3 regions of the Streptomyces sp. TRD_SC_5 genome follow, and region 3 is predicted to be linked to each of the others. Evidence: predicted binding sites of a transcription regulator. Region 3 holds the regulator's gene; each other region holds the start of a gene.
The links. The regulator HrcA, encoded in region 3, represses chaperone genes, less so after heat shock. The targets are predictions, from matches to a motif close to TTNGCACTCNGNNNNNCNGAGTGCNAA.
Positions count from the first base shown of each region.

Region 1: the regulator HrcA is predicted to act here: its motif matches at 2,308-2,334, upstream of groES (co-chaperone GroES).
Region 2: the regulator HrcA is predicted to act here: its motif matches at 7,825-7,851, upstream of groL (chaperonin GroEL).

Region 1 covers NZ_JBWZZS010000001.1:2,884,621-2,894,334, forward strand. The annotation lists gene AC1P0E_RS13210 (ester cyclase) at 1-22, shown strand, start outside; gene groL (chaperonin GroEL) at 134-1,759, opposite strand; gene groES (co-chaperone GroES) at 1,852-2,160, opposite strand; gene AC1P0E_RS13225 (DUF6234 family protein) at 2,470-2,877, shown strand; gene AC1P0E_RS13230 (polysaccharide deacetylase family protein) at 2,911-3,765, opposite strand; gene AC1P0E_RS13235 (polysaccharide deacetylase family protein) at 3,762-4,682, opposite strand; gene AC1P0E_RS13240 (THUMP-like domain-containing protein) at 4,801-5,991, shown strand; gene AC1P0E_RS13245 (hypothetical protein) at 6,037-6,300, opposite strand; gene tsaD (tRNA (adenosine(37)-N6)-threonylcarbamoyltransferase complex transferase subunit TsaD) at 6,297-7,394, opposite strand; gene rimI (ribosomal protein S18-alanine N-acetyltransferase) at 7,387-7,884, opposite strand; gene tsaB (tRNA (adenosine(37)-N6)-threonylcarbamoyltransferase complex dimerization subunit type 1 TsaB) at 7,902-8,570, opposite strand; gene AC1P0E_RS13265 (hypothetical protein) at 8,668-9,252, shown strand; gene AC1P0E_RS13270 (hypothetical protein) at 9,276-9,401, opposite strand; gene tsaE (tRNA (adenosine(37)-N6)-threonylcarbamoyltransferase complex ATPase subunit type 1 TsaE) at 9,568-9,714, opposite strand, start outside.
Region 2 covers NZ_JBWZZS010000001.1:4,060,589-4,070,302, forward strand. The annotation lists gene AC1P0E_RS18905 (extracellular solute-binding protein) at 1-1,156, shown strand, start outside; gene AC1P0E_RS18910 (DUF3263 domain-containing protein) at 1,189-1,473, shown strand; gene otsB (trehalose-phosphatase) at 1,560-2,423, shown strand; gene AC1P0E_RS18920 (alpha,alpha-trehalose-phosphate synthase (UDP-forming)) at 2,732-4,144, opposite strand; gene AC1P0E_RS18925 (glucosyl-3-phosphoglycerate synthase) at 4,214-5,164, opposite strand; SAM riboswitch class I at 5,315-5,442, shown strand; gene thrC (threonine synthase) at 5,460-6,758, shown strand; gene AC1P0E_RS18935 (ubiquitin-like small modifier protein 1) at 6,755-7,030, shown strand; gene AC1P0E_RS18940 (cold-shock protein) at 7,456-7,659, shown strand; gene groL (chaperonin GroEL) at 7,976-9,598, shown strand.
Region 3 covers NZ_JBWZZS010000001.1:2,276,741-2,286,454, reverse strand. The annotation lists gene AC1P0E_RS10545 (SpoIIE family protein phosphatase) at 1-1,813, shown strand, start outside; gene hemW (radical SAM family heme chaperone HemW) at 1,864-3,096, shown strand; gene AC1P0E_RS10535 (DUF3097 domain-containing protein) at 3,489-4,325, opposite strand; gene AC1P0E_RS10530 (MBL fold metallo-hydrolase) at 4,365-5,096, opposite strand; gene hrcA (heat-inducible transcriptional repressor HrcA) at 5,295-6,311, shown strand; gene dnaJ (molecular chaperone DnaJ) at 6,312-7,445, shown strand; gene AC1P0E_RS10515 (nitronate monooxygenase) at 7,513-8,595, shown strand; gene AC1P0E_RS10510 (16S rRNA (uracil(1498)-N(3))-methyltransferase) at 8,592-9,335, shown strand; gene AC1P0E_RS10505 (histidine triad nucleotide-binding protein) at 9,456-9,714, shown strand, end outside.

The DNA.
Region 1 (9,714 bases), 610 kb from region 3:
GCAGCTCGGGGCGCTCGGCTGACTCGGCCGGCTCGGCTGAACGAAACGGCGAGGCCCCCGTTCCCACCGCTGAGCAGCAGCGGGAACGGGGGCCTTTGTGCGACGTGCGACGTACGACGTCGATGTACGAACGTCAGTGGCTGTGGCCGTGGCCGCCGTGGCCGGCGTCCGCCTCGTCCTCGGCCGGCTTCTCGACGACCAGGGTCTCGGTCGTGAGCAGCAGCGACGCGATGGACGCGGCGTTCTCCAGCGCGGAGCGGGTGACCTTGACCGGGTCGATGACGCCGGCCTTGACCAGGTCGCCGTACTCGCCGGTCGCGGCGTTGAAGCCGTGGCCCTTGTCGAGCTCGCTCACCTTGGCGGTGATGACGTAGCCCTCGAGGCCCGCGTTCTCGGCGATCCAGCGCAGCGGCTCGACGACGGCGCGGCGGACGACCGCGACACCCGTGGCCTCGTCGCCGGTCTTGCCGAGGCCGCCCTCGAGCACCTTGGCGGCGTGGACCAGAGCGGAGCCACCACCGGAGACGATGCCCTCCTCGACCGCGGCGCGGGTCGCGGAGATGGCGTCCTCGAGACGGTGCTTCTTCTCCTTCAGCTCCACCTCGGTGGCGGCGCCGACCTTGATCACGCACACGCCGCCGGCCAGCTTCGCGAGGCGCTCCTGGAGCTTCTCGCGGTCCCAGTCGGAGTCCGTGGACTCGATCTCGGCCTTGATCTGGTTGACACGGCCGATGACCTCGGCGGAGTCGCCGCCGCCGTCGACGATGGTCGTGTCGTCCTTGGTGACGGTCACGCGGCGGGCTGAGCCCAGCACGTCGAGACCGGCCTGGTCGAGCTTGAGGCCGACCTCTTCGGCGATGACGGTCGCACCGGTGAGGGTGGCGATGTCGCCGAGCATGGCCTTGCGGCGGTCACCGAAGCCGGGAGCCTTCACCGCGACGGCGTTGAAGGTGCCGCGGATCTTGTTCACGACCAGGGTCGACAGGGCCTCGCCCTCGACGTCCTCGGCGATGATCAGCAGCGGCTTGGAGCCACCCGACTGGATGACCTTCTCCAGCAGCGGCAGCAGGTCCTGGATCGAGCCGATCTTGCCCTGGTGGATCAGGATGTACGGGTCGTCGAGGACGGCCTCCATACGCTCCTGGTCGGTCACCATGTACGGCGAGAGGTAGCCCTTGTCGAAGGCCATGCCCTCGGTGAAGTCGAGCTCCAGGCCGAAGGTGTTGGACTCCTCGACGGTGATGACGCCGTCCTTGCCGACCTTGTCCATCGCCTCGGCGATGAGCTCGCCGACCTGCGAGTCCTGGGCGGAGAGCCCGGCCACGGCAGCGATGTCGGACTTGTCGTCGATCGGACGGGCGTTCGCGAGGAGGTCCTCGGAGATCGCCTTGACCGCGGCGTCGATGCCCTTCTTCAGGGCAGCCGGGGAAGCGCCGGCGGCGACGTTGCGCAGGCCCTCGCGGACCAGCGCCTGGGCCAGCACGGTGGCGGTGGTGGTGCCGTCACCCGCGATGTCGTTGGTCTTGGTCGCCACCTCCTTCACGAGCTGGGCGCCCAGGTTCTCGTACGGGTCGTCGAGCTCGACCTCGCGCGCGATGGTGACACCGTCGTTGGTGATGGTGGGGGCGCCGAACTTCTTGTCGATGACGACGTTGCGGCCCTTGGGGCCGATCGTCACCTTCACCGTGTCGGCAAGCTTGTTGACGCCGCGCTCGAGGGCGCGACGGGCGTCCTCGTCGAACTTCAGAATCTTCGCCATGGAGCTTCTCTGTCCTCTCAAACGAAATGCGCCCCGGGCCGCCCGGCTGTCGCTGGGGGCCAGGGGCGCAATTCAAGCAATCTTCGGGCGAATTACTTCTCGATGATCGCGAGCACGTCGCGAGCCGAGAGGACGAGGTACTCCTCGCCGCTGTACTTCACCTCGGTGCCGCCGTACTTGCTGTACAGCACGACATCGCCGACGGATACGTCGAGCGGCAGGCGCTCGCCGTTCTCGAAGCGGCCCGGGCCCACGGCCAGGACGACGCCCTCCTGGGGCTTCTCCTTGGCGGTGTCCGGAATGACCAGGCCAGAGGCCGTGGTCTGCTCGGCGTCGAGCGGCTGGACCACAATGCGGTCCTCGAGCGGCTTGATGGCAACCTTGGAGCTGGTGGTCGTCACGGTCCGGTCTCCCCCTTCGGAGATCTCACGGGGTTAACTGATGTGGGGTGGCGACCAGGTGGATCCGTCGTCGCGGGTGCCGGACCTGCCCGTCGCTACTGTTGGCACTCACCGGTGGAGAGTGCCAACGCCGAGACTATGACGCGGTTAGCACTCGGTCAAGCGGAGTGCCAATCCGGCGCCGCCGTACGTGTTGACGACGGGCGCGCGCACGGGCTCGCGCACGGCTCGCACACGGGCCGGTCGCGGTTGGATCTCGATACCGCCAACGCCCCGGCGGACCGTCGGGTTCCGTACGACAGTGCGGTCATGCCTGCCGCCCGCAGCACTCAGGAGCACCGCCCCGTGTCCGGCTGGGGCGACGCCGCCCTCGCCGTCTTCGTACTCGCGGTCGACGCGGTGGCCTGCTTCACGGCCGTCGTCCTGCTCTGGGGCGAGGGCGCCGGCGAAGTGGCCGCGCTGATCACCTTCGGCGCTCTCGCCGCCGCTTTCGGCCTCACGGCGTACGGCTTCGGGAACGGCGGCCGGGCGATCACGGCCTGGGTCCAGCTGCTGGCCGCCCTGCTGCTCGGCGCGACGGTGCTCTACGGCGCGGCCCGGACGTACGCCGACGCGCACCCGGAGCCGGCGCCCACGCGGACGTACGACCCCGGCGGGACCGGCCACCAGTGCCGCAGCGGCGGCGACAGCAGCGAGTGCAGGGACAGCGGCGGCTGAGCGCCCCCGCCCAGCTCCCGCCCCGCACCGGCGTCAGAGGTAGTCCTCCAGCCGCGCCACGGCGAACCCCTGCTCCTGGATCCGGCGCAGTATCCGCGATGTCATCTCGGTGATCGTCGAGCCCTTGAGCTCGCCGGGCCCGCGGAAGTGCGCGAGCACGATGTCGCCGGGCCGCAGCCGGTCGCCGTGCGCGTACCGCAGGTCGTTGATCTGCATCGACGCCCCCCAGAGCACCACCGCCTCGGCCCCGCAGTCGCCCGCCGCCCGCAGCGTCTGGGCGTTGTACGCCCCGTACGGCGGCCGGAAGAGCCGCGGCCGCGCGCCGAAGCGGGCCTCCAGGCGGTCCTGCTGGCCGCAGATCTGGGCGCGCTGTCCGGCGTACGGGAGACCGGGCAGATAGGCGTGGCTGACGGTGTGGTTCTGCACCGTGCTGAGGCCGCCGCCCGCGCGCCGCAGCCGGTCGAAGTGGTCGTACCCGGGCGAGGCCACGGTGTTCGTCAGGAACATGCTGATCGGCAGATTGAGCTCGTCCACCATCCGCACGAACTCCGGATCCCGCTCGGCCCCGTCGTCGAAGGTGAGGAAGACGACCTTGTCGCGGGTGGGTACGCGGTCCACGACGAAGGGATGTTCCGGTTTACGGACCGGGGGCGCCGGCGCCGCGCGGAGCGGCGCCCGCAGTCCCCACCGCGCGTACGCCCCGGCGTGCGGGGCCGGCGGGGCGTGCGCCGCGAGAGCCTCGGACCCGGCTGCCCGCACTTCGGGGGCGACGCTGCGCACCGCCTTGCGCCCCAGCCGCTCGATCGGGTCCACGGACTGGGCGCAGCCGGTGAGCGCCAGCGCACCGGCCGCCAGCAGCCCGGCCGCCAGCCGGTGCGCGCGCCTCACAGGTAGTCCTCCAGCCTGGCGACGGCGTAACCCTTGGCGGTGACCGTCTTCATGACCCGCCGGATCATGTCCGGCATGGTGCCCTTCCAGTCCCCCTGGCCCCGGAAGTGCGTGAGGATGATGTCGCCGGGATGCAGGTCGCGGTCCCACTCCCGCCACTCCATCCGGTCGGGGAACGCCTCGGCGGCCCACAGCGGTACGGCCTTGATGCCGCAGGCGCGGGCGGCGCGCAGGGTGTCGGCGTTGTAGTTGCCGTACGGCGGCCTGAAGAGCCGGGGCCGCTCGCCGTACCGCTTCTGGATGATGTCCTGCATCCCGCAGATCTCGCGCTTCTGCTGGGCGTAGGAGAGGCCGGGCATGTAGCGGTGGTTGAGGGTGTGGTTGTGCAGGGACACGCCGCGGCCCTGCATCCGCTCGAAGTAGCCGTAGTTCTCGCGGACCAGGTAGTTGCTGAGGAACGCGCTGTAGGGGATGCCCAGCTCGCTCATCATCTTCAGCAGCTTCGGATCCTTCTCCGCGCCGTCGTCCATGGTCAGAAAGACGACCCGCTCCTTGACCGGGACGGTCGTGAAGACGGGCGGCAGCCCCGGGCCGGCGCTGAAGCCCTTGCGCGTGGTGATCTTCGGCTTCACGGCGGGTGGCGGGGGCGCGGCGAGCGGAGGGCGTGCGAGCCCCCACTTCTTGGCGGCGGCGACGCGCAGGGTCTGGGCGCGCCGCAGCCGTTCCGCGTACCCGGCCAGATCACCGGCCGCCCCCTGCCGGTCCGCCTGCTGCTGGCCGGCGGCGGGGGCGGCGGGCCGGCCCCCGCCGCCCGGCTCCGGCGTGCCGCCGGGCTCGGTGGCACATCCCGAGCCGATGGCGGAGGCGAGGAGCACGGCCAGGACCATACGGACCCGTCCGCGCCGCTTCCGTTTCATTTCTTCCTTTTGTCGTACTAGTTGCATGGCGTCGGATCCTGTCAGCGCGCGGCACCGTCGCCGGGGCGACACCGCGACCGGGCGCGCACGGTCCCCCGGCTGGCCCACAATTGACCGCGTGAACGACCTTGACGCCCCAGACCCCCTGGAATCCTTCGCCGCCCTGCGCACCGAAGAGGGCCGCGCCCTCCTCGCCGCGCTCCGCGACCACGACCCCGCGCAGGAGCTGGCGACCGCGACGCGGCTGCGCCGTGACCACCCCGCCGCACTGGTCTCGGCGGTGCTCGGGCAGGCGCGGCTGCGGCAGCGGGCGGTGGCGAAGTTCGGCGCCGAGGACGCGTACCGGATGTTCTTCACCCCGAACGGCGTCGAGCAGGCCACCCGCACGGCGGTGGCGACGTACCGCGCCGAGCGCTTCGCCGCGCTCGGCGTGCGCAGCGTCGCGGACCTCTGCTGCGGCATCGGCGGCGACGCGATCGCGCTGGCCCGCGCCGGAATCTCGGTCCTGGCGGTCGACCGCGACCCGCTGACGGCGGAGGTGGCCCGCGCGAACACGGAGGCGCTGGGCCTGTCCTCCCTCGTCGAGGTCCGCTGCGCCGACGTCACGACCGTCGACGCCTCCGCGTACGACGCGGTCTTCGTCGACCCCGCGCGGCGCGGCGGCCGCGGCCGGATCTTCGACCCCGAGGCGTACTCCCCGCCCCTGTCCTGGGCGATCGAGGCCGCCCGTACGTCCGCGCACGCCGCACTCAAGATCGCGCCGGGCGTCCCGCACGAGGCGGTCCCCGACGACGCCGAAGCCGAGTGGATCTCGGACGGCGGTGACGTGAAGGAGGCGGTGCTCTGGTTCGGCACGGCTCCGAAGGCGATCCGGGCCACCCTGCTCCCCGGCCCGCACACGCTGCTGGGCGCCGGTCTGCCTGACCCCGAGCCCGGCAGGGTCGGCCGCTACCTCTACGAGCCGGACGGCGCGGTGATCCGCTCGCACCTGGTGGCTGAGGTGGCGCGGCAGGTGGGCGGCCGCCTGATCGACGAGACGATCGCGTACGTGACGGCGGACGAACTCCACCCGACGCCGTACGCCACGGCGTACGAGATCACGGACCAGATCCCCTTCGGCCTGAAGAAGCTGAAGGCGCTGCTGCGGGAGCGGGGGGTCGGCGTACTGACGGTGAAGAAGCGCGGCTCGGCGATCGAGCCGGAGGAGCTGCGCCGCAAGATGAAGCTGTCCGGCCCGAACTCGGCGACGGTCTTCCTGACGCGGGTGGCGGGCGCCCCGACGGTACTGATCGGCCATCCGGCGCCGTAACCCCCGGCCGGCCCTGCGGGGCTTTCCCCTGCCCGGCCGGCCGGGTCAGCCCGCGTCGACCGACTCGAAGCGCCAGCGGTGAACCGCCCGCGTGACCAATCCGGCGTCGGGCTCCGGCAGTTCCGGCAGGTCGGCGTCGTACTCCGCGTCCCACCACGTCATCACGAGCACCCGGTCCTGCGGCGCCCGCAGGATCTCCCGGCGTACCGGCTCACCCGCCAGCACCCCGGCCTGCACCCGGGCCCACTCCAGCAGCTCCGCGCCCCTGCCCTCGACGGCGCGGGCCTCCCACATCAGCGCGACGGTCATGAGTAGAGGTTGTCCTTGCTGATCTCGTGCACGTGGTCATGATCGTGGGCAGTACCCGGTACGTGCGGCTCCGTCACCGGCAGCGACGAATCCGCCGACAGATCCCAGTCCGACGCCGCCCGCCCCCGCGCCACCATCTCCGCGCCGAGCGCCGCCACCATCGCCCCGTTGTCCGTGCACAGCCCCGGCCGCGGCACCCGCAGCCGGATCCCGGCCCGCTCGCACCGCTCGGCCGCGAGCGCCCGCAGCCGCGAGTTGGCCGCCACGCCGCCGCCGATCATCAGGTGGTCGACGCCCTCGTCCTTGCAGGCCCGCACCGCCTTGCGCGTCAGTACGTCGACGACCGCCTCCTGGAACGACGCCGCCACATCCCGCACCGGCACCTCTTCGCCGGCACTGCGCTTGGCCTCGATCCACCGCGCGACCGACGTCTTCAGCCCGGAGAAGGAGAAGTCGTACGCCGCGTCACGCGGCCCGGTCAGACCGCGTGGGAAGGCGATCGCCTTCGGGTCGCCCTCCCTCGCCAGCCGGTCGATGACAGGACCGCCCGGAAAGCCCAGATCCAGCACCCGCGCGATCTTGTCGAACGCCTCGCCCGCCGCGTCGTCGATCGTCGCGCCCATCGGCCGTACGTCGCTCGTGATGTCGGGGGCCAGCAGCAGCGACGAGTGCCCGCCGCTCACCAGCAGCGCCATCGTGGGCTCGGGCAACGGCCCGTGCTCCAGCTGGTCGACGCAGATGTGCGAGGCCAGGTGGTTCACGCCGTACAGCGGCTTCCCGAGCGCGTACGCGTACGCCTTCGCCGCCGACACGCCCACCAGCAGCGCCCCTGCGAGCCCCGGACCCGCCGTCACCGCGACGCCGTCCAGATCCGAAGCGGCGACCCCGGCCTCCTTCAGCGCGCGCTCGATCGTCGGGACCATCGCCTCCAGGTGCGCGCGCGAGGCGACCTCCGGCACCACGCCGCCGAAGCGGGCGTGCTCGTCGACGCTCGACGCGATCGCGTCGGCGAGCAGGGTCGTACCGCGGACGATGCCGACGCCGGTTTCGTCGCAGGAAGTTTCGATGCCGAGGACGAGCGGTTCGTCAGCCATGGTGAATCTCGGTTTCTTGTACGGAGGTCGCTGGGTTCGCCGGGTCGGTCGTCGTGGTCAGTCGCATCACGAGCGCGTCGATGTTGCCGGGTTGGTAATAGCCGCGCCGGAAGCCGATCGGCTCGAAACCGAACCGCTCGTACAGCTTCTGTGCGCGCGTGTTGTCCACACGCACTTCGAGGAGCACCTCGGTGCATTCGAAAGCGGTCGCGTGACCCAGCAGATCGGTGAGCAGCCGGGGCCCGAGCCCGGTCCCCCACTGGTCCTTCGAGACGGCGATCGTCTGTACGTCGCCGAGGCCGCCGGCGGCGGCCAGCCCGGCGTACCCGACGATCCGGCCGTCCCCGTCTTCGGCCACCACATACCGGCGGGTGGCCCCCGGTCCGCGCGCGTGGGCGAGTTCGGACCAGAACATCCCCGGCGACCAGGCGTCCTCGGGAAACAGCTCCCGCTCCAGATCGAGCACCGGATCGATGTCCCACCAGCGCATTTCTCTCAAGCGCGCGGTCACTTCGGGGTGACCACCTTGTAGTTCTTCGGCACCTGCGCGTCGGGCCGGCGCAGATACAGCGGCAGCGGCGGCAGGAATGCCCCGGACTCCCCCGCCGCGAGCTTCTCGGCGGCCAGCGACGCCAGCGCGCCCGCCGACTGGTGCTCGGGGCCGCGCGCGTCGGGGAAGGCCTCGGGGTAGAGGAGCGCACCGGAGCCGACCACCGGCAGGTCCGCGAGCTGTTCCGCGATGTCGGCGGGCCGGTCGACGGCGGGCTCGGACACGCGAGTACGGGCATCGGCGTACCGCGCCCAGTAGACCTCCTTGCGGCGCGCGTCGGTGGCCACGGCGAACGGCCCCGCGATCCCGGCGAGCCCGGCGGCGTACGCCAGACCGTCCAGGGTGCACAGCCCGTGGACCGGCACCCCGAGCACGAGGCCGAAGATCTCGGCCGTCGCGAGCCCGACGCGCAGTCCGGTGTACGGGCCCGGGCCGACGCCCACGACCACGCCGGTCACGGCGTCGAGTTTCAGACCGGCTTCGGCGAGCACCCGGTCGACGGTGGGCAGCAGAAGCTCCCCGTGACGGCGTGCGTCGACCTGGCCGGCCTCGGCGACGACGGAATCACCGTCGTGGAGAGCGACGGTGACGGCTGGGGTGGCGGTATCAACGGCGAGCAGGAGCACACAAACAGCCTACGGCCCGCGCACGGGGCGCACGGCGTCCCCCGTCCCTCCCGCCCCCTGCTGCTACCGTCACCACAAATACGCGCGCAGTACGAACATGAGGTGGAGCAAGGTGGCTAGGAGCAGCTCGGGAATCGTGGCCGGGCTCACCGCGGCAGCCGTGGCGGCAGTCGCTTTCCTCGCCTACCAGGCGTCGGCGAGCGCCCCCTCCCCCGCGCAGCTCGCCGAACCCCGCACCGGCAAGACCCCCGCGGCCCACGCCTCGCACCCGCCCAAGGCGCCGGCCAAGAAGAAGGACGCGCTCGCGGTGCCGGCCCAGTCGGGCACGGGCACGCGCGTCGTCTACTCGCTGTCCGAGCGACGGGTGTGGCTGGTGAACGGCAAGGGACCGGCCACCAGGACCTTCCAGGTCGCGCCGAGCACGGTCAGCCCGCCGCCCGGCACGTACGCGGTGACCTCGCGCTCCGGAATCATCACCGGCTCCGACGGGGTGCAGGTCGAACACGTCGTACGGTTCGCAACCGTCGAGGGCGTGTCGATCGGCTTCAGCGCGGCGGTCGACGGCTCCATGCCGGTCCCGGACCCGAAGAGCAAGACCGGCGGCGTCCGCATGCCGCGTGCTGACGGCGACGCGATCTGGAGCTTCGCGACGGTCGGCGTGAAGGTCGTCGTCGTTCCGTAAATACGCTCGTACGAGCGACAGGGTTACGCGGCGTCGCGCTGCTGCGGGCGTTCCTCGGCGACCTCGGGCGCGTCGCTCTCCTGCGGCTGCTTCCTCGGCGGTGTGGAGACCGCCGTGGCCGCCGCGCACGAGGCCAGCAGATCACGCATGGAGAGAGGCTGAGTCGGTTCGTGTTCTGAAGCCGGCATGGATGCCTCCTGGGCTCCGGTTGAGCAGGCGTGGTTAGGTAGACCTAACCAGTCACGGTATCCATGTGACCACGCCCGGCCGCACCGGCGCAACATCTTGCCGACGTCTTGTCGGAACGTACGGACCTCAGGCGCCCAGCGCGGCCAGGTCCTCCCCGGCCCAGCGCGCGCCGATACCGCTGACCGTCACCTGACGCACATCGTCGTCGGCGTCGCCCACGGCCCGGTGGATGACCACATGGAGCCGGTCGTCGGACAGCTCCTCGACCTTCCC
Region 2 (9,714 bases), 1.8 Mb from region 3:
CGTCGCGGCGGACTACGACCCCGAGGGCGGCGACAGCACCAAGCAGTACTGGGACGGCGTCGTCGAGGCGTTCGAGGCCAAGAATGCGGGCATCAAGGTCGACGTCTCCGTCTACGACTGGAAGGACGTCGACCGCGAGGTCGCCGAGATGGTCGAGGCCGGCAACGCCCCCGACATCGCCCAGATCGGCGCGTACGCCGACTACGCGGCCGAGGGCGCGCTGTACCCCGTCGACGACCTGCTCTCCATCCCCGTACAGGCCAACCTGCTCGCCCCGCTGGCCGACGCGGGCGAGGTCAGCCGGGTGTCGTACGGCATTCCGTTCGTCGCCAGCACCCGGCTGCTCTTCTACAACGAGAAGCTCTTCACGCAGGCCGGCCTTGAGCCCCCCAAGACGTGGGACGGGATCGAGAGCGCGGCCAAGGCGCTCAAGCAGCGCGGCGTGAAGTACCCCTTCGCGCTGCCGCTGGGCAACGAAGAGGCCCAGGCCGAGACCATGATGTGGATGCTCAGCAACGGCGGTGGATACACGGACTCCGTCGGTACGTACACGATCGACTCCGCGCAGAACATCGAGGCCTTCGACTGGCTGAAGGACACCCTCGTCGGCGAGCAGCTGACCGGACCTGTCGCCCCCGGCAAGCTCGACCGGAAGCCCGCCTTCACGGCTTTCGCGAACGGTGAGGTCGGCATGCTGAACGGCCACCCCTCGCTCCTCCAGCAGGCCGCCAAGAAGGGCGTCAAGGTGGGCATGGTGCCGCTGCCGGGGCCCGACGGCAAGGCGCGGTCGAGCATGGGCGTCGCCGACTGGATGATGGGCTTCAAGCAGAACGGCCACGGCAGGCAGATCGGCGAGTTCCTGAACTTCGCGTACAGCGACGAGAACGTGCTGGAGTTCGCCGACGAGTACGACCTGCTGCCTGTCACCGTCTCCGCCTCCGAGGCGATGGGCGCGGACCCGGCGCACAAGGAACTGTGGCCGTTCCTCGACGCGCTGCCCGAATCGACGCTCTACCCGGTCGGCAAGACGTCGTGGGCGAAGGTCAGCGAGAGCATCAAGAAGCAGATCGGCTCGGTGGTCGGCCCGAACGGCGACCCGACGGGGACGCTCGGCGCGATCGGCCGGGACGCGGCGGCGACGGAGAACGCGGAGTAGGGCGTTTTTCGCGCCGTCCTTAGACTGCTGATATGCCTTACGCCCCGGACGAGCCGGCCGAGCCCGCCGAGCGCCCCGAGCCCTCGGAGGCCGGCGGGCTCTCCGATCGGGACCGTGCGGTCCTCGCCGTCGAGCGGCGGTCGTGGCCGGGGCCCGGGGCCAAGGAGCGGGCGATGCGGGAGCAGCTCGGCATCGCGCCGACCCGCTACTACCAGCTCCTCAACGCCCTGCTGGACGACCCGCGCGCCCTCGCCCACGACCCCGTAACGGTCAACCGACTCCGCCGGGTACGGGACGCCCGCCGCGAGCGCCGCTGAGCGAGTGGCCCGACCGGGTGCCCGGCCGGGCCCGGCCGCCGTCGGCCCAGTGCCGAGGCGGGCGTGCGCCGGTAGGGTCAGGGGGCATGGGCAGCCAACCGCAACCGCACCCCCTGCCGACCGACTTCACGCCCGCGACCCAGGCCGGCCGCGACGGCCTCGCCGCGCTGCTGGCCGTGCCGGACCGGGCGGTGATCGCCCTGGACTTCGACGGCACGCTGGCCGACATCGTCCCGGACCCGGAACAGGCCCGCGCCCACCCCGGCGCGGTCGCGGCACTCGCCGCCCTCGCGCCGAACGTCGGCTCCGTGGCCGTGATCACCGGCCGCCCGGCCGGCGTCGCGGTCCGTTACGGCGGCTTCGCCGGAGTCCCCGGCCTCGAACACCTCGTCGTACTGGGCCATTACGGCGCCGAGCGCTGGGACGCCGTCACCGGCACCGTCCGCGCCCCTGCCGCACACCCCGGCGTACAGGCGGCCCGCGCCGAACTCCCCGGCTTCCTCGACGGCATCGGTGCCTGGCGCGGCTCGTGGATCGAGGAGAAGGGCCAGGCCGTCGCGGTCCACACGCGCCGCGCGGAGGACCCTGTGACGGCGTTCGAGTCCTTGCGCGTCCCCCTCGCGGAACTGGCCGCCCGCCACGGCCTGATCGTCGAACCCGGCCGCATGGTGCTGGAGTTGCGCCCGCCGGGCGTCGACAAGGGTGTGGCGCTGGCGGAGTACGTACGTGAGGTCGGCGCGGGGTGTGTGCTGTACGCGGGGGACGACCTGGGCGACGTCGCGGCGTACTCGACGGTGGAGAAGCTGCGTACGGAGGGCGTCCCCGGCCTGCTGGTGTGCAGCGGCAGCGAGGTCCCGGCGCTGGCGGACCGCGCGGACCTGGTGGTGGACGGCCCGGCGGGAGTGGTGGGCCTGCTCGCCGCTCTGTCCTCAACCGCCGGACGGCCTTGATGGCCGACTGAGGTCACGTTCCCACACTCCCCAATGGGGGCGGGGTGGGCACTGTTCCCCGACCCGCCCCTTCCCGAACCCGCCCAGGGGGCGCTTCCAGCCCGTCCGGGGGCTGGGGGCTTGCCCCCAGTTTCGGGAAGGGGCGGGTAGGGGAAAGCCCCGCAGGGCCCCCGGCCCCGGCCCGCCGAGGCCGACGCTGGGAGCGGCGCCCCCGCGGCGGAGCCGCAACGTGTCGCAGCGTCAAGGCGCGGGCAGGGCCGCACCGCGCCATCAGAGCCGCACCCGCGCCGGCAAGGGCGCGCGCCCGCCTAACCCGCCGTCAGCGCCGAGAGCTGTGCCAGGAACCACGCCGCCGGCGGCAGCGCCGTCGCCGCCGCCGACAGTCGCTTCGTGCGCTCCGCCCGCTCACCCGGTTCCATCACCAGCGCCGCGTGCAGCGCGTCCGCCGTCGCCATGACGTCGTACGGGTTGACGACGATCGCGTCGTCGCCGAGCTCCTCGTACGCCCCCGCCTCCCGCGAAAGCACCAGCGCACACCCCGCGTCGGAGACCACCGGCACCTCCTTCGCCACGAGGTTCATGCCGTCCCTGATCGGGTTGACCAGCGCCACGTCAGCCATCCGGTACGCCGCCAGCGACCGCGCGAAGTCGTCGTCCAGTTCCATCAGCACCGGCTGCCAGTCGTCCGTCCCGTACTCCGCGTTGATCTCGTCGGCGAGCCGCCGCACCGCCGCCGTGTAGTCGCGGTACACCGCCAGGTCCTGCCGCGACGGGTAGGCGAAGGCCACGTGCACCACCCGCCCCCGCCACTCCGGCCGGTCCGCCAGCAGCTGCCGGTACGCGTGCAGGCCGCGCACGATGTTCTTGGAGAGTTCCGTACGGTCCACCCGCACCACCGTCTTGCGCTCCGGCCCGACCCGCTCGCGCAGTCTGACCAGCCACTCGTCCACGTCCTCCTGGTGCGCCCGCTCCCGCAGGAAGTCCGCGTCCGCGCCGAGTCCGTGCACGCCGACCTCCGTGCCCTCCAGGGCCTCGGCGCCCAGCACATCCACCGCGCACGCCGCGAACGCGTCCGCCCAGCGCCGCGTCAGGAACGCCACCCGGTCCGAGCCGAGCAGACCGTTCACCAGCTGGCGCGCGATGTCGTCGGGGAGGAGGCGGAAGTAGTCGACCGGCGCCCACGGAGTGTGCGTGAAGTGGCCGATCCGCAGGTCGGGGCGCAGCTCGCGCAGCATGCCCGGCACCAGGCACAGGTGGTAGTCCTGCACCAGGACCGCCGCCCCCGGCGCCGCCTCGGCCGCCAGCGCGTCGGCGAAGGCGCGGTTGTACGTCTCGTACGCCGCCCACTGCCGTCGGAACTCCGCGTCGAAGACCGGCTCCAGCGGCGTCTGGTACAGCATGTGGTGGACGAACCACAGCACGGAGTTCGCGATGCCGTTGTACGCGTCCGCGTGCACACCGGCGTCGATGTCGAGCATCCGCACACCCGCCGTGCCCGTCCCGCGCCGTACCGCTTCCCGGTCGCCGTCCCCCAGCGCCGCGCACACCCACAGCGAGGCTGTCTCTGCGTCGGACTGCCCGATCGCCGACAGGCCGGAGACGAGACCGCCCCCGCCGCGCTTGGCGTCGAGCGAGCCGTCCTCCCGCAGGGTGTACGAAACCGGGCCGCGGTTGGAAGCGACAAGAACCTGTGCAGCGTGCTCGGAGACCTGGGAGACCATGTGGCGAAACCTAGCCCGTCCTGGAAGCCCTCAAACGTGCGTACGGCCGGGCTGTGCCACAGCCGGGGGTTACGCCGCCCGCCGCGCCGCGTACTCGGCGATCTCGCACATCGGCGGCCGCTCCTCCGTGTCGACCGCATGCGTCCGCGGTACGAAGCCGGACCCGTCCTCGCCCCGCTCGAACTGCGTCAGCGCCGGCCGCACCAGGGGCCCGCGCGAAAGCCGCAGGTGAGCCGTCCGGTAGATCGTGGCCGCCATCCGCCCGAGCGCCTGCCCGTCCTGGTGGCGGTGTTTGCGTACGCCGACATCGACCTGCGCCAGCGCGTCGAGGCCGACCGTGTGCAGGGAGTCGACGAGCAGGCCCAGCTCCACTCCGTAACCGACAGGGAAGGGCAGCCGCTCCAGCAGGGAGCGGCGTACGGCGTACTCACCGCCCAGCGGCTGTACGAACCCGGCCAGCTGCGGCCAGTGCAGGTTGAGCAGAGGGCGCGCCACCAGCTCCGTGACCCGGCCGCCCTGACCTGTGGTTTCGGCCAGGGGGCGGTCGTACATCGCCTTCACGAAATGTACGTCGGGTTCCGTCAGCAGCGGCCCGACCGTGCCCGACACGAACGAGGCGGAGAACTCCTTCAGGTCCGCGTCGATGAAGCACACGATGTCGCCGCTCGTCACCAGGAGTGACCGCCACAGCACCTCCCCCTTGCCGGGGACGGCCGGTATGCGAGGCAGTATCGCGTCCCGGTGGACGACCCGTGCCCCCGCCGCCCCCGCCACCTCGGCGGTGCGGTCCTTCGAGCCGGAGTCGATGACGACCAGCTCGTCGACGAGGGGCACGGCCAGCATCAACTCGGCGCGTATCGCCGCGACGATGTCACCGACCGTCTCCTCCTCGTCGAGGGCGGGCAGCACGACGCTGACGGTGAGGCCGCGCCCGGCCTTGGCCGCGACCAGCCGGTCCAGCGGCCGGTCGGCCGTGGACCAGGACCGCTGGTCCAGCCAGCGCTCCACCTCTTCCAGCACGTGCCACTCCCTCGCTGTGATCAATCTCGCGGTGCGGACAGCCGTCTCAACCGTCCGGGGGTTCGGTTACAGTCTTGAACAACGCGGAGGACCCTCGCATGCCGGGGGTACCGCGGAACAAACGCGCCGGGTCCAGACCCGGCGCCATAGCGCTCATCCAGAGGGACAGAGGGAACGGCCCGTTGAAGTCCCGGCAACCATTCCGCCGACCGCGAGGTAACGGTGGGGAAGGTGCCAATTCCGTCTCACGGCGAAACGCGTCGTGGGGAAGATGAGGAGAAAGGGCCTCGCCATCATGGCTGTGCAGTCTGTTGAAGCTGATGCAAGCACCACGAATTCCCTGCCCGTAGACCTGGGCCCCGCAACCGCGCTTTCCTGCCGCGAGTGCGGAGAGCGATTCGAACTCGGCCCGATCTTCGCCTGTTCTTCCTGTTTCGGTCCTCTTGAGGTCGCCTACGACCTCCCGTTCGGCGACGCCGACGCGCTGCGCAAGCAGATCGAGGCCGGACCGGACAACATCTGGCGGTACGCGCCGCTGCTGCCCGTGCCCGCCGACGTGGCCCTGAAGCCGAGCCTGAACCCCGGCTTCACCAAGCTCGTCAAGGCCGACAACCTGGCCCGCGAGCTGGGTGTCACCGGGGGCCTGTACGTCAAGGACGACTCCGGCAACCCGACGCACTCCTTCAAGGACCGTGTCGTCGCCATCGCCGTCGAGGCGGCCCGCGCGTTCGGCTTCACCACGCTCTCCTGCTCCTCCACCGGCAACCTCGCCGGCGCGGTCGGCGCCGCCGCCGCGCGGGCCGGCTTCCGCTCCTGCGTGTTCATCCCGCACGACCTGGAGCAGGGCAAGGTCGTCATGGCTTCGGTGTACGGCGGCGAGCTCGTCGGCATCGAGGGCAACTACGACGACGTGAACCGCTTCTGCTCCGAGCTCATCGGCGACCCGCTGGGCGAGGGCTGGGGATTCGTCAACGTCAACCTGCGCCCGTACTACGGCGAGGGCTCCAAGACCCTGGCGTACGAGATCTGCGAGCAGCTGGGCTGGGAGATCCCGGACCAGCTCGTCATCCCGATCGCCTCGGGCTCGCAGCTCACGAAGATCGACAAGGGGCTCAAGGAGCTCATCGCGCTCGGTCTGGTCGAGGACAAGCCGTACAAGATCTTCGGCGCCCAGGCCGAGGGCTGCTCGCCGGTGTCGACGGCCTTCAAGGCCGGGCACGACGTCGTACGGCCGCAGAAGCCGAACACGATCGCCAAGTCGCTCGCGATCGGCAACCCGGCCGACGGCCCGTACGTCCTGGACATCGCCCGCCGCACGGGCGGCGCGGTCGAGGACGTCAACGACGAGCAGGTGGTGGAATCCATCAAGCTGCTGGCCGAGACGGAGGGCATCTTCGCGGAGACCGCGGGCGGCGTGACCGTCGGCGTGACGAAGAAGCTCATCGAGGCCGGGCTGCTGGACCCGTCCCTGACGACCGTCGTGCTCAACACGGGCGACGGCCTGAAGACCCTTGAGGCGGTGGCCCCGACCACGGGCCAGTCCGCCGTCATCCGCCCCAACCTGGACTCTTTCCGAGAGGCTGGCCTCGCATGAGTGTCAAAGTTCGCATCCCCACCATTCTTCGTACGTACACGGGCAGCCAGGCGGAGGTCGCGGCCGAGGGCGCGACGCTCGCCGACGTCATCGCCGACCTGGAGAAGAACCACCCGGGTATCGCGGCCCGCGTCCTGGACGACCAGGGCAAGCTGCGGCGCTTCGTGAACGTGTACGTGAACGACGACGACGTGCGCTTCGAGCAGGGCCTGGAGACGGCCACGCCGGACGGCGCGGGCGTATCGATCATCCCCGCCGTCGCCGGCGGCTGATCTCCGCTCCGCACACCCCGAGTTACACCGATTGCCCCCTCCGCAATGAAAGCGGAGGGGGCAATTCTGCATGGTTGAGCGCGGTACAGTTTGGGAAGCCCCCTCCGCTGCCTGTGCCCGGCGCATATGAGAATGCGTCCCCGCGCGACAAGAAGCAGCCAAAGTACCGGACCGAATTGTCGCCCATGTGCGCTTCGTCCGGCCCGACTTGCCCGGGAAACCTGAGAATTCTTCACTTTCGGGTGTTCCTTCATGCTCAGATTTCTCGTCCGATTGACCTGTTGCAGAGGGCAGTTGGGCGGATACATTCAGCCGCGGTCGACGCGTTCCGGCGCACGCCCTCTCCTGTCGGAGGGTGGAGGAGTCTGACCCAGGACCCGCGAAGTGCGGTCCTGTGCAAGGGCCAGAAATAGGGGAGTTAAGCCATGGCTCAGGGCACCGTCAAGTGGTTCAACGCGGAGAAGGGGTACGGCTTCATCGCGGTCGACGGTGGTGCGGATGTTTTCGTCCACTACAGCGCGATCCAGATGGACGGCTACCGCACCCTTGAAGAAGGTCAGCGAGTCGAGTTCGAGATCTCGCAGGGCCAGAAGGGTCCGCAGGCGGACATGGTCAAGCTCGCCGTCTGATTCTCGGCGCGACCGGCCACCGACGCACTCACGCATGAAGGGCCTGTACCCCACACCGGGTACAGGCCCTTCACGCGTGCCGCGCCCGCTCCGGCCGGCTGTCCACATCCGAGGGGGACGCTTGCACTCGAAGGGGTCGAGTGCTAATCATTGGCGTTAGCACTGTTAGCACTCTCCCAGTGAGAGTGACAGAAGGACCGGGCCGGTGAGGCCCGCAGGCCGGGTGGGACAAGGAAAACCACCAGGCAGGCAGGCCGTCCGTCGCGGGCGCCACTCGGTCCGGAGAATCCACCCCAGTCCGGGAGGACCACTTCACATGGCCAAGATCATCGCGTTCGACGAGGAGGCACGGCGCGGTCTCGAGCGCGGGATGAACCAGCTCGCCGACGCCGTCAAGGTCACCCTCGGCCCCAAGGGCCGTAACGTCGTCCTCGAGAAGAAGTGGGGCGCCCCCACGATCACCAACGATGGTGTTTCCATCGCCAAGGAGATCGAGCTCGAGGACCCGTACGAGAAGATCGGCGCCGAGCTGGTCAAGGAAGTCGCGAAGAAGACCGACGACGTCGCCGGTGACGGCACGACGACCGCGACTGTCCTCGCCCAGGCTCTGGTCCGCGAGGGCCTGCGCAACGTAGCCGCCGGCGCCAACCCGATGGCCCTCAAGCGTGGCATCGAGAAGGCCGTCGAGGCCGTCTCCGCCGCTCTCCTTGAGCAGGCCAAGGACGTGGAGACCAAGGAGCAGATCGCTTCTACGGCCTCCATCTCCGCCGCCGACACCCAGATCGGCGAGCTCATCGCCGAGGCGATGGACAAGGTCGGCAAGGAAGGCGTCATCACCGTCGAGGAGTCGCAGACCTTCGGGCTCGAGCTTGAGCTCACCGAGGGCATGCGCTTCGACAAGGGCTACATCTCGGCGTACTTCGCCACCGACATGGAGCGCATGGAGTCGTCGCTCGACGACCCGTACATCCTGATCGTCAACTCCAAGATCTCCAACGTGAAGGACCTCCTTCCGCTGCTGGAGAAGGTCATGCAGTCGGGCAAGCCGCTGCTGATCATCGCGGAGGACGTCGAGGGCGAGGCGCTGTCCACGCTCGTCGTCAACAAGATCCGTGGCACCTTCAAGTCCGTCGCCGTCAAGGCTCCGGGCTTCGGTGACCGCCGCAAGGCCATGCTCGGCGACATCGCCATCCTCACCGGTGGCACCGTCATCTCCGAGGAGGTCGGCCTCAAGCTCGAGAACGCCGGCCTCGACCTGCTCGGCCGTGCCCGCAAGGTCGTCATCACCAAGGACGAGACCACGATCGTCGACGGCTCCGGTGAGAGCGACCAGGTCCAGGGTCGCGTCAACCAGATCCGTGCCGAGATCGAGAACTCCGACTCGGACTACGACCGCGAGAAGCTCCAGGAGCGCCTGGCGAAGCTCGCGGGCGGCGTGGCCGTCATCAAGGCCGGTGCCGCCACGGAGGTCGAGCTCAAGGAGCGCAAGCACCGCATCGAGGACGCCGTTCGCAACGCGAAGGCGGCCGTCGAAGAGGGCATCGTCGCCGGTGGTGGCGTGGCTCTGCTGCAGGCCACGGCCGTCTTCGAGAAGCTCGAGCTCTCGGGCGACGAGGCGACCGGCGCCAACGCGGTCAAGCTCGCGCTGGAGGCCCCGCTCAAGCAGATCGCCGTCAACGGTGGTCTCGAGGGTGGCGTCATCGTCGAGAAGGTGCGCAACCTGCCGATCGGTCACGGCCTGAACGCCGCGACCGGCGAGTACGTCGACATGATCGCCGAGGGCATCATCGACCCGGCGAAGGTCACGCGCTCCGCTCTGCAGAACGCCGCGTCCATCGCCGCGCTCTTCCTCACCACGGAGGCGGTCATCGCCGACAAGCCCGAGAAGGCCGGTGCCCCCGCGGGCGGCGGCATGCCGGGTGGTGACATGGACTTCTGATCCGTCGAGGATCAGTAGCTCCATCGCTGTACTGCGGAACCGCTGTACTGCTGTACGCGACCGAGGGCGGCACTCCCATTGCGGGGGTGCCGCCCTCGGGCGTTTTCGGCGCCCGG
Region 3 (9,714 bases):
GACGGGGCTCGGACTGCCGGCCGCCGACGGTTTCACCGACCGGGTCGCGGACGACGCCGTGATCCTCGTCAACGAACTGGTGACCAACGCGGTCGTCCACGCGGGCACCAACGTCGAGCTGGTGTGCCACCTGGAGGAGGCGACGGAGGACGACCCCGGCGCTCTCGTCGTCGAGGTCTCCGACCACCACCCGGCCCGCGTCGTACGGAACGAACCGGGCGGCTCGGCCGCGGCCGGCGGCCACGAGTTCGGGCGCGGCCTGCATCTGGTCGCCGCCCTCTCCGAGTGCTGGGGCATCACCTACCGCACCGGCCTCAAGACCGTCTGGGCCCGGATCGCCATCGAGGGCGTACTCCCGTCCGGCCCGCCGGGCCCACCGGGTGCGGTCGTCAGCACCGAGCAGGCGCTGCAGCGCGGTCTGCGCGCCGCCGAGATCCTCGCCCCCGTACCGCGGCGGAACGCGCGCGAGTACGACAGCGACTGGATCAACCGGGGTGCGCTGTCCTTCCTCGCCGAGGCGTCCGACCTGCTGACGGGCCAGTTCGACGAGGACATGATCGCGGCGCTCGCCGCGCAGCTCCTGGTGCCGAGGCTCGCGGACTGGTGCGCGGTGTGGCTGGAGGAGGAGGGCGCGGCGCCGCGCCTGTCCCGCGTGTGGCACCAGCGCGAGTGCAGCATCGAGGAACTGCGCGGGCGCGTCGAGAAGGAGCCGCCCGCGCTGCCGGACTCCGCGCGCGGCGGCCCCGTGCCGGTGCCGTGGCCCGGCGTGGACGATCCCGGCGGCGGCAGCGACGGCGCGGCGGTCGCCTACCGGCTGATCGCGGGCGGACGCGGACTCGGGACGCTGATGCTGGGGCGGGCGGCGCTGACGCGGATGCCCGACGAAGTGACCGGCCTGATCGAGGATTTCGTACGCCGGGTCGCTCTCGCCGTCGCCGCGGCCCGCCAGTACACGCGGCAGGCCACCATCAGCCATGTCCTCCAACGGGCGCTGCTGCCCGGCCAGATGGCCGACATCCCGGGCGTCGCGAAGGCCCTCGTGTACGAGCCGCGCGGGCAGGGCGTCGCGGGCGGCGACTTCTACGACGTCTTCCCCGGCGTGAGGGGCAGCTGGTCCTTCTCGCTCGGCGACGTCCAGGGCAACGGGCCCGAGGCGGCGGTCGTCACCGGCCTCGTCAGGCCGTGGCTGCGGCTGCTCGCGCGCGAGGGCCGGGCGGTGGGGGAGGTGCTGGGGCGGCTCAACGGGCTGCTGCTCGACGACGCGGTGGAGGCGGCGGAGGCGACGGCGAGGATGGCGGTGGTGTCGGCCGGCGCGGTCGCGGGTCTGCCGGGGCCCGCGGGCCCCGCGGGGGCCGCCGGTCCCGTCAGCCTGCGGGACGCGGCGCCGCAGCCCCGCTTCCTCTCGCTCCTGTACGGCGAACTGGTGCCGCTCGCGCCCGAGGACGGCGGCGGGGTGCGCTGCACGCTCGCCTGCGCCGGGCATCCGCTGCCGCTGGTCCTGCGGCCCGACGGGAGCGTACGGCCGGCCGCCGCCTCCCAGATGCTGCTCGGGGTCGTCGACGACGTGACGTACGAGAGTGAGACATTCCTCCTGCAGGCGGGCGACACGTTGCTGTGCGTCACGGACGGCGTGACCGAGCGGCGCTCCGGGCGGCGCATGTTCGACGACGCCGACGGGCTGGCGGCGGCGCTCGGGCGGTGCGTGGGGCTGAGCGCGCAGGGGGTCGCCGAACGGATCATGCGCGAGGTGCACGCTTTCTCGCCGACACCGCCCGACGACGATGTGGCGCTGCTGGTCCTCCAGGCGATGTGACCCAGGCGACGTGACCCAGGCAATGTGACCGCAGCTGTGACAATGGGGGCATGCCTTCTGTACTGCCCGACGGTGAGCCCATGCCCGAAGACGGGGCACTGCCCGCGCACGCCCTGGTCGGCGCGGCGGAGCGGCCGCTCGGCTTCTACCTGCACGTTCCGTACTGCGCGACGCGCTGCGGCTACTGCGACTTCAACACCTACACGGCGACCGAGCTGCGCGGCTCGGGCGGTGCGCTGGCCTCGCGCGACAACTACGCGGACACGCTGGTGGAGGAGGTGCGCCTGGCCCGCAAGGTCCTCGGCGACGACCCCCGCCCGGTACGCACGGTCTTCGTCGGCGGCGGTACGCCGACGCTGCTGGCGGCGGGTGATCTCGTACGGATGCTGGGATCGATCCGGGACGAGTTCGGGATCGCGGACGACGCGGAGATCACGACCGAGGCGAATCCGGAGTCGGTGAATCCGGCGTATTTGGAGGAGCTGCGCGAGGGCGGCTTCAACCGGGTCTCCTTCGGCATGCAGAGCGCGAAGCAGCACGTGCTGAAGATCCTTGACCGTACGCACACGCCGGGCCGGCCGGAGGCGTGCGTCGCGGAGGCGCGGGCGGCGGGCTTCGAGCACGTGAACCTTGACTTGATCTACGGCACGCCGGGGGAGTCCGACGCTGACTGGCAGGTGTCGCTGGACGCGGCGATCGGGGCGGGCCCCGACCACGTCAGCGCGTACGCCCTGATCGTGGAGGAGGGGACGCAGCTGGCGCGGCGGATCCGTCGGGGCGAGGTGCCGATGACGGACGACGACGTGCACGCGGACCGGTACCTGATGACGGAGTCCGCGCTGTCGGCGGCGGGTTTCGAGTGGTACGAGGTGTCGAACTGGGCGACTTCGGACGCGGCGCGGTGCCTGCACAACGAGCTGTACTGGCGCGGTGCGGACTGGTGGGGCGCGGGGCCCGGCGCCCACAGCCACGTGGGCGGGGTGCGGTGGTGGAACGTCAAGCATCCGGGCGCGTACGCGCAGGCGCTGGGGGACGGGCGCTCTCCGGGCGCCGGACGCGAGGTGCTTCCTGCGGAGGACCGGCGCGTGGAGCGGATCCTGCTGGAGCTGCGCCTCGCGGACGGCTGCCCGCTGTCCCTGCTGGCCCCTGCGGGCCTGGCGGCGGCGGAGCGGGCGCTGGCGGACGGGCTGCTGGCTCCCGGGCCGTTCGCTGCGGGGCGGGCGGTGCTGACTTTGCGGGGGCGGTTGCTGGCAGACGCGGTGGTACGGGACCTGGTGGACTGACCCCGGTGCCGGTGCCGGTGCCGGTGCGGGTGCCGCTGCGCGGGCTTTCCCCGACCCGCCCCTTCCCGAACTGGGGCGCTGCCCCAGCCCCCGGTCCTCAAACGCCGGACGGGCTGAAGCGGCCGAGGCAGGCAGCTGGGGCTCCGCCCCAGGCCCCGCTCCTCAAACGCCGGAGGGGCTGGATTTGCCGAGCTGGGGTGGAGGATGGCCGGGCGGGGGCCGGGTTTGCCGGGTGCGGCTCAAACGCCGTGCGCTACAGATCCAGCCTGTCCGGCGTTTGAGGACACGCCCGCAGGGCGTCCGGGGGTCCGGGAGCTTGCCCCCGGTTCCGGGAAGGGGCGGGTAGGGGAAAGCGCCACAGGCAGCCCGCACCCGCACCGCGCCTACCCGCGTCACGCCCCCGTTGGCGCCGTAACGAAATCGATCAGCTCCTCCACCCGCCCCAGCAGCGCCGGCTCCAGGTCCCGGTACGAGTGGACCGACCCCAAAATCCGCTGCCACGCCGCCCCCGTGTTCTCCTGCCATCCCAGCCCCCGGCACACCCCCGTCTTCCAGTCCTGCCCACGCGGCACCTTCGGCCACGCGGCGATCCCCACCGCCGAGGGTTTCACCGCCTCCCACACGTCGATGTACGGGTGGCCGACGACCAGCACGCTCGCGTCCGTGACCTGCGCCGCGATGCGGGACTCCTTCGAACCCGGGACCAGGTGGTCGACCAGTACGCCCAGCCGTGCGTCCGGGGCCGGGGCGAAGTCCGCGACGATCGCGGGGAGGTCGTCGATGCCTTCCAGGTACTCGACGACCACGCCCTCGATGCGGAGGTCGTCGCCCCACACCCGCTCGACCAGCTCCGCGTCGTGGCGGCCCTCGACGTAAATCCGCCCGGCACGTGCCACCCGCGCCCGCGCCCCCGGCACGGCCACCGACCCCGACGCCGTACGGGCGGGACGTGACGGAGTGGCGGAGGGGGCGGAGGGGCGTACCAGGGTGACGACGCGGCCCTCCAGCAGGAAGCCGCGCGGCTGCATCGGGAACACCCGTTGCTTCCCGAAGCGGTCCTCCAGGGTCACCGTCGGCCCCTGCGCCGTCTTCTCGCACCGGATCACCGCACCGCAGAAACCGGTGCCGACCTCCTCCACGACCAGATCGGCCTCGGCGGGAACCTCGGGAACGGGAGCGGTCTTCTTCCAGGGCGGGGTGAGGTCCGGCCCGTACTGTCGGCTGCGCATTCGCCGACGATAGCCGCCGACGGCAGCCGCAGGCCCGGCTCACGACACGTCGAATCGCGCCGCCAACGCGTCCCGCTGCGCCCGCACGTACACCGCGTTCACCACCGCCCCGTGCCCCGGCACGTACGCCGCGTTCTCGCCGCCCAGCGCCAGCAGCCGGTCCAGGGCCGCCGGCCAGCGGGACGGGTGGGCGTCCGGGCCGGCCTGCGGCGTACCCGACTCCTCCACCAGGTCGCCGCAGAAGACCACCTCGGGGCTGCCCGGCACCAGCACCGCCAGGTCGTGGCCGCTGTGCCCGGGACCGACGTTCGCCAGGAGCACCTGACGGCCGCCGCCCAGGTCCAGCGTCCACTCGCCGCACACCAGGTGGTGCGGCGCCACCAGTACGTCCGCCGCCTCCGCCGCCGCGCCCCGCTCCACCCCGTGCCGCACCGCGTCGTCCCGCAGCGCCTCGCGGTCCCGCCGCAGCAGGTCGTCGATGCCGACCGCCCCGTAGACCTCGGCACCCGCGAACGCCGCCGTACCCAGCACGTGATCGAAGTGGGGATGGGTGAGGGCGATATGCGTCACTCTCCGGCCGGGGCCGAGCATGCGCTGCGCCTGGGTCCGCAGCTCCGCGCCCTCGCGCAGCGTCGCCCCGGTGTCGATGAGCAGCGCCCCGCCGTCACCCCCGGCCACCAGGCCCACCGTCGCGTCCCAGACGGGCATACGGCGCCGCCCCACCCCCGGTGCGAGCCGCTCCCAGCCTGCCTCTTCCCAACTGACGTCCATACCGCGACGCTAGTCCCATCCCGGGGGCTCCCGCCCGCTGAACAGGGCCGTCGCGCGGTGACTCGCGCGGTAACGTGACCGGCCGCCCTTGCTAGGCGCGCACCTGCCCGCCGTACACTGGGCCGGGGACTGCTGGCACTCCCCCGCAGTGAGTGCCAGGCAAGCGCCGGACGAACGACCAGCTGGAGGTGGTGCGCGATGCTCAGCGAACGCAGACTCGAGGTGCTGCGCGCCATCGTTCAGGACTATGTGGGCACCGAGGAGCCCGTCGGCTCCAAGGCGCTCACCGAGCGGCACAAGCTCGGTGTCTCACCGGCCACCGTCCGCAACGACATGGCCGCGCTGGAGGACGAGGGTTTCATCGCCCAGCCTCATACGAGCGCCGGGCGCATCCCGACGGACAAGGGCTACCGCCTGTTCGTCGACAAGCTCGCGGGCGTCAAGCCCCTGTCGTCGCCCGAGCGCCGTGCCATCCAGAACTTCATGGACGGGGCGGTCGACCTCGACGACGTCGTGGCCCGTACGGTCCGGCTGCTCGCGCAGCTGACCCGGCAGGTCGCCGTCGTGCAGTACCCCTCGCTGACCCGCTCGACGGTGCGGCACGTGGAACTGCTCGCGCTGGCTCCCGCCCGCCTGATGCTCGTGCTCATCACGGACACCGGACGGGTCGAGCAGCGCATGATCGACTGCCCGGCACCCTTCGGCGAGACGTCCCTGGCGGATCTGCGCGCCCGGCTCAACAGCCGGGTCGTGGGGCGCCGCTTCGCGGACGTACCGCAGCTGGTGCAGGACCTTCCCGAATCCTTCGACAAGGAGGACCGGGGGACCGTTTCGACGGTCCTGTCGACCCTCCTGGAGACTCTGGTCGAGGAGACCGAGGAGCGGCTGATGATCGGCGGCACCGCCAATCTCACCCGCTTCGGGCATGATTTTCCCCTCACCATCCGGCCGGTGCTGGAGGCGCTGGAGGAGCAGGTCGTGCTCCTCAAGCTGCTGGGTGAGGCAACGGATTCAGGCATGACTGTACGAATCGGTCACGAGAACGCCCATGAAGGGCTCAGCTCCACGTCCGTCGTCGCAGTCGGCTACGGTTCGGGCGACGAAGCAGTCGCGAAACTCGGCGTGGTCGGACCGACCCGCATGGACTACCCCGGAACGATGGGAGCGGTACGCGCAGTGGCACGTTACGTCGGACAGATCCTGGCGGAGTCGTAAGTGGCCACCGACTACTACGCCGTACTAGGCGTACGCCGCGACGCTTCCCAGGATGAGATCAAGAAGGCATTCCGGCGGCTGGCGCGCGAGCTCCACCCGGACGTGAATCCCGATCCCAAGACGCAAGAGCGCTTCAAGGAGATCAACGCCGCGTACGAGGTGTTGTCGGACCCGCAGAAGAAGCAGGTCTACGACCTCGGCGGCGACCCGCTTTCGCAGGCGGGCGGCGGAGCCGGCGGCTTCGGCCAGGGCGGCTTCGGGAACTTCTCGGACATCATGGACGCGTTCTTCGGAACGGCGTCGCAGCGCGGCCCGCGGTCGCGCACGCGGCGCGGCCAGGACGCGATGATCCGGCTGGAGATCGACCTCAACGAGGCGGCCTTCGGCACGACCAAGGACATCCAGGTCGACACGGCCGTCGTGTGTACGACGTGTTCCGGTGAGGGTGCCGCGCCCGGTACCTCCGCCCAGACCTGTGACATGTGCCGCGGCCGTGGCGAGGTCTCGCAGGTGACCCGGTCCTTCCTGGGCCAGGTCATGACATCGCGCCCCTGCCCGCAGTGCCAGGGCTTCGGCACGGTCGTACCGACTCCTTGCCCGGACTGCGCCGGTGACGGGCGCGTGCGCTCGCGCCGGACGCTGACGGTCAAGATCCCGGCCGGTGTCGACAACGGGACGAGGATCCAGCTCGCGGGTGAGGGCGAGGTCGGCCCCGGCGGCGGGCCCGCCGGTGACCTGTACGTCGAGATCCACGAGCTGCCGCACGCGGTGTTCCAGCGGCGCGGCGACGACCTGCACTGCACGGTCACCATCCCGATGACGGCGGCCGCGCTGGGCACGAAGTGCCCGCTCGAGACGCTCGACGGTGTGGAGGAGATCGACGTACGTCCGGGCACGCAGTCCGGTCAGTCGATCCCGCTGCACGGGCGCGGCATCACGCACCTGCGGGGCGGTGGCCGCGGCGACCTCATCGTGCACGTCGAGGTGCTGACTCCGGCGAAGCTGGACCCGCAGCAGGAAGACCTGATGCGCCAGCTCGCGAAGCTGCGTGGCGAGGAGCGCCCCACGGGGCAGTTCCAGCCTGGGCAGCAGGGTCTGTTCTCGCGCCTGAAGGACGCCTTCAACGGGCGGTAGGCGCTCGCCTCCGAGGCGGCCGAAGCCTCGATTCGGCGCAGTGCGGAGGGCATGAAACTATGCGTTCATGTCCTCCGCACTGACCGATCTTTGCCGTTATCCGATCGTGCAGGCCCCCATGGCGGGCGGCGCATCCAGTCCTCAGCTCGTCGCCGCCGTCTCCGACGCCGGTGGTCTCGGGTTTCTTGCCGCCGGGTACAAGACCGCGGACGGCATGTACGAGGAGATCAAGCAGTTGCGGGGGCTCACGAGCCGCCCCTTCGGCGTCAATCTCTTCATGCCGCAGCCGAGCCATGCCGACCCCGCCTCCGTGGAGGTCTACCGTCACCAGCTCGCCGGCGAGGCCGACTGGTACGACACCCCCCTCGGTGAATCCGACAACTGCGCCGACGACGGCTACGAAGCCAAGCTGGCCATCCTCATCGACGACCCCGTCCCGGTCGTCTCCTTCACCTTCGGCTGCCCCACCCGCCCCGTCCTGGACGCCTTCGCGAAGGCCGGCACGTTCACCGTCGTGACCGTCACCACGCCCGAAGAGGCCCAGGCCGCCCAGTGGACAGGCGCCGACGCCGTGTGCGTACAGGGCATGGAGGCCGGCGGCCACCAGGGGACGCACCGCGACGATCCCAAGAACGACGGCACCGGCATCGGCCTGCTGTCCCTCGTCTCGCAGGTACGCGAGACCGTCCAGCTGCCGATCATCGCGGCGGGCGGCGTGATGCGCGGCGCGCAGATCGCCGCGGTCCTCGCGCTCGGCGCGGAGGCGGCGCAGCTCGGCACGGCGTTCCTGGTGTGCCCCGAGTCCGGTGCGAACGTCCTGCACAAGCAGGCCATGACCAATCCGCTGTTCGTACGCACGGAACTCACCCGGGCGTTCTCGGGACGCCCCGCACGCGGTCTCGTCAACCGCTTCATGCGCGAGCACGGCCCGTACGCCCCCGCCGCCTATCCCCAGGTGCACCACATCACCTCCGGTCTGCGCAAGGCGGCGGCCAAGGCCGGCGACGCCCAGGGCATGGCGCTGTGGGCCGGGCAGGGCCACCGCATGGCGCGCGAGATGCCGGCCGGGCAGCTGGTCGAGGTCCTGGCGGCCGAGACGGACGCGGCGCGCGCGGCGCTGGACCTGCGGGGCGCGGGCGGTGCGGCATGACGGCGCCGGTGTTCGTCGTCGACGCCGTACCGCCGAAGGGACCGTACGTACTGGAAGGCCCCGAGGGGCGGCATGCCGTCTCGGTGCGGCGGCTGCACGCGGGGGAGCACGTCGTACTGACGGACGGGCTCGGCGCGGGCGCGGCGGCCGTGGTGGTGGCGGCCGAGGGCAAGGACCGGCTCGTCGTCGAGGTGACGGACGTGACGGCGGAGCCGGAACCGGCGCCGCGCATCACCGTCGTACAGGCGCTGCCCAAGGGCGACCGGGGCGAAGTCGCCGTCGAGACGATGACGGAGACCGGCGTCGACGCGATCGTGCCGTGGCAGGCGTCCCGCTGCATCACGCAGTGGCGTGGTGACCGGGGCGCCAAGTCCCTCGCGAAGTGGCGGGCCACGGCGCGCGAGGCGGGCAAGCAGTCGCGCAGGCTGCGCTTCCCCGAGGTCGCGGACGCGCTGACGACGAAGCAGGTCGGCGCGCTGCTGGCCACGGCGGACTTCGCGGCCGTACTGCACGAGGACGCCTCGGTGGGCAGCGAGGCGCTCGCCACCGCCGGGCTCCCGGAGACGGGCTCCGTCGTGCTGGTTGTCGGGCCCGAAGGGGGCGTGTCGCCGGACGAGTTGGCGGTCTTCGCCGAGGCCGGCGCGAAGCCGTACCGGCTGGGGAGCAGTGTGCTGCGTACGTCGACCGCCGGCACCGCGGCAGCGGCGCTGCTGCTGGGCCGCACGGGCCGCTGGTCCTGAACGGGGGGCTCCGCCCCGGACGCCGTCGGGCGGATAGCATGCGGCCATACATGATCGATACCGGTACATCCTGATCCAGCTGATCCAGCTGATCCAGCCGCATCCGAGGAGGCCAGGACCATGACGGGACAACGGCAGGCAGACTGCCTGTTCTGCAAGATCGCTTCGGGGGAGGTGCCCGCGACCCTCGTCCGTGAGACGGACACGACGGTCGCGTTCCGCGACATCAACCCCCAGGCTCCGACGCACGTCCTGGTCATCCCCAAGGCGCACCACCCGGACGCCGCCGCGCTCGCCGCCGCCGAGCCGCAGATCCTCGCGGACGTGCTGACCGAGGCCGGCAACGTCGCCGCCGACGAGAAGGTGGACCGTACCGGCT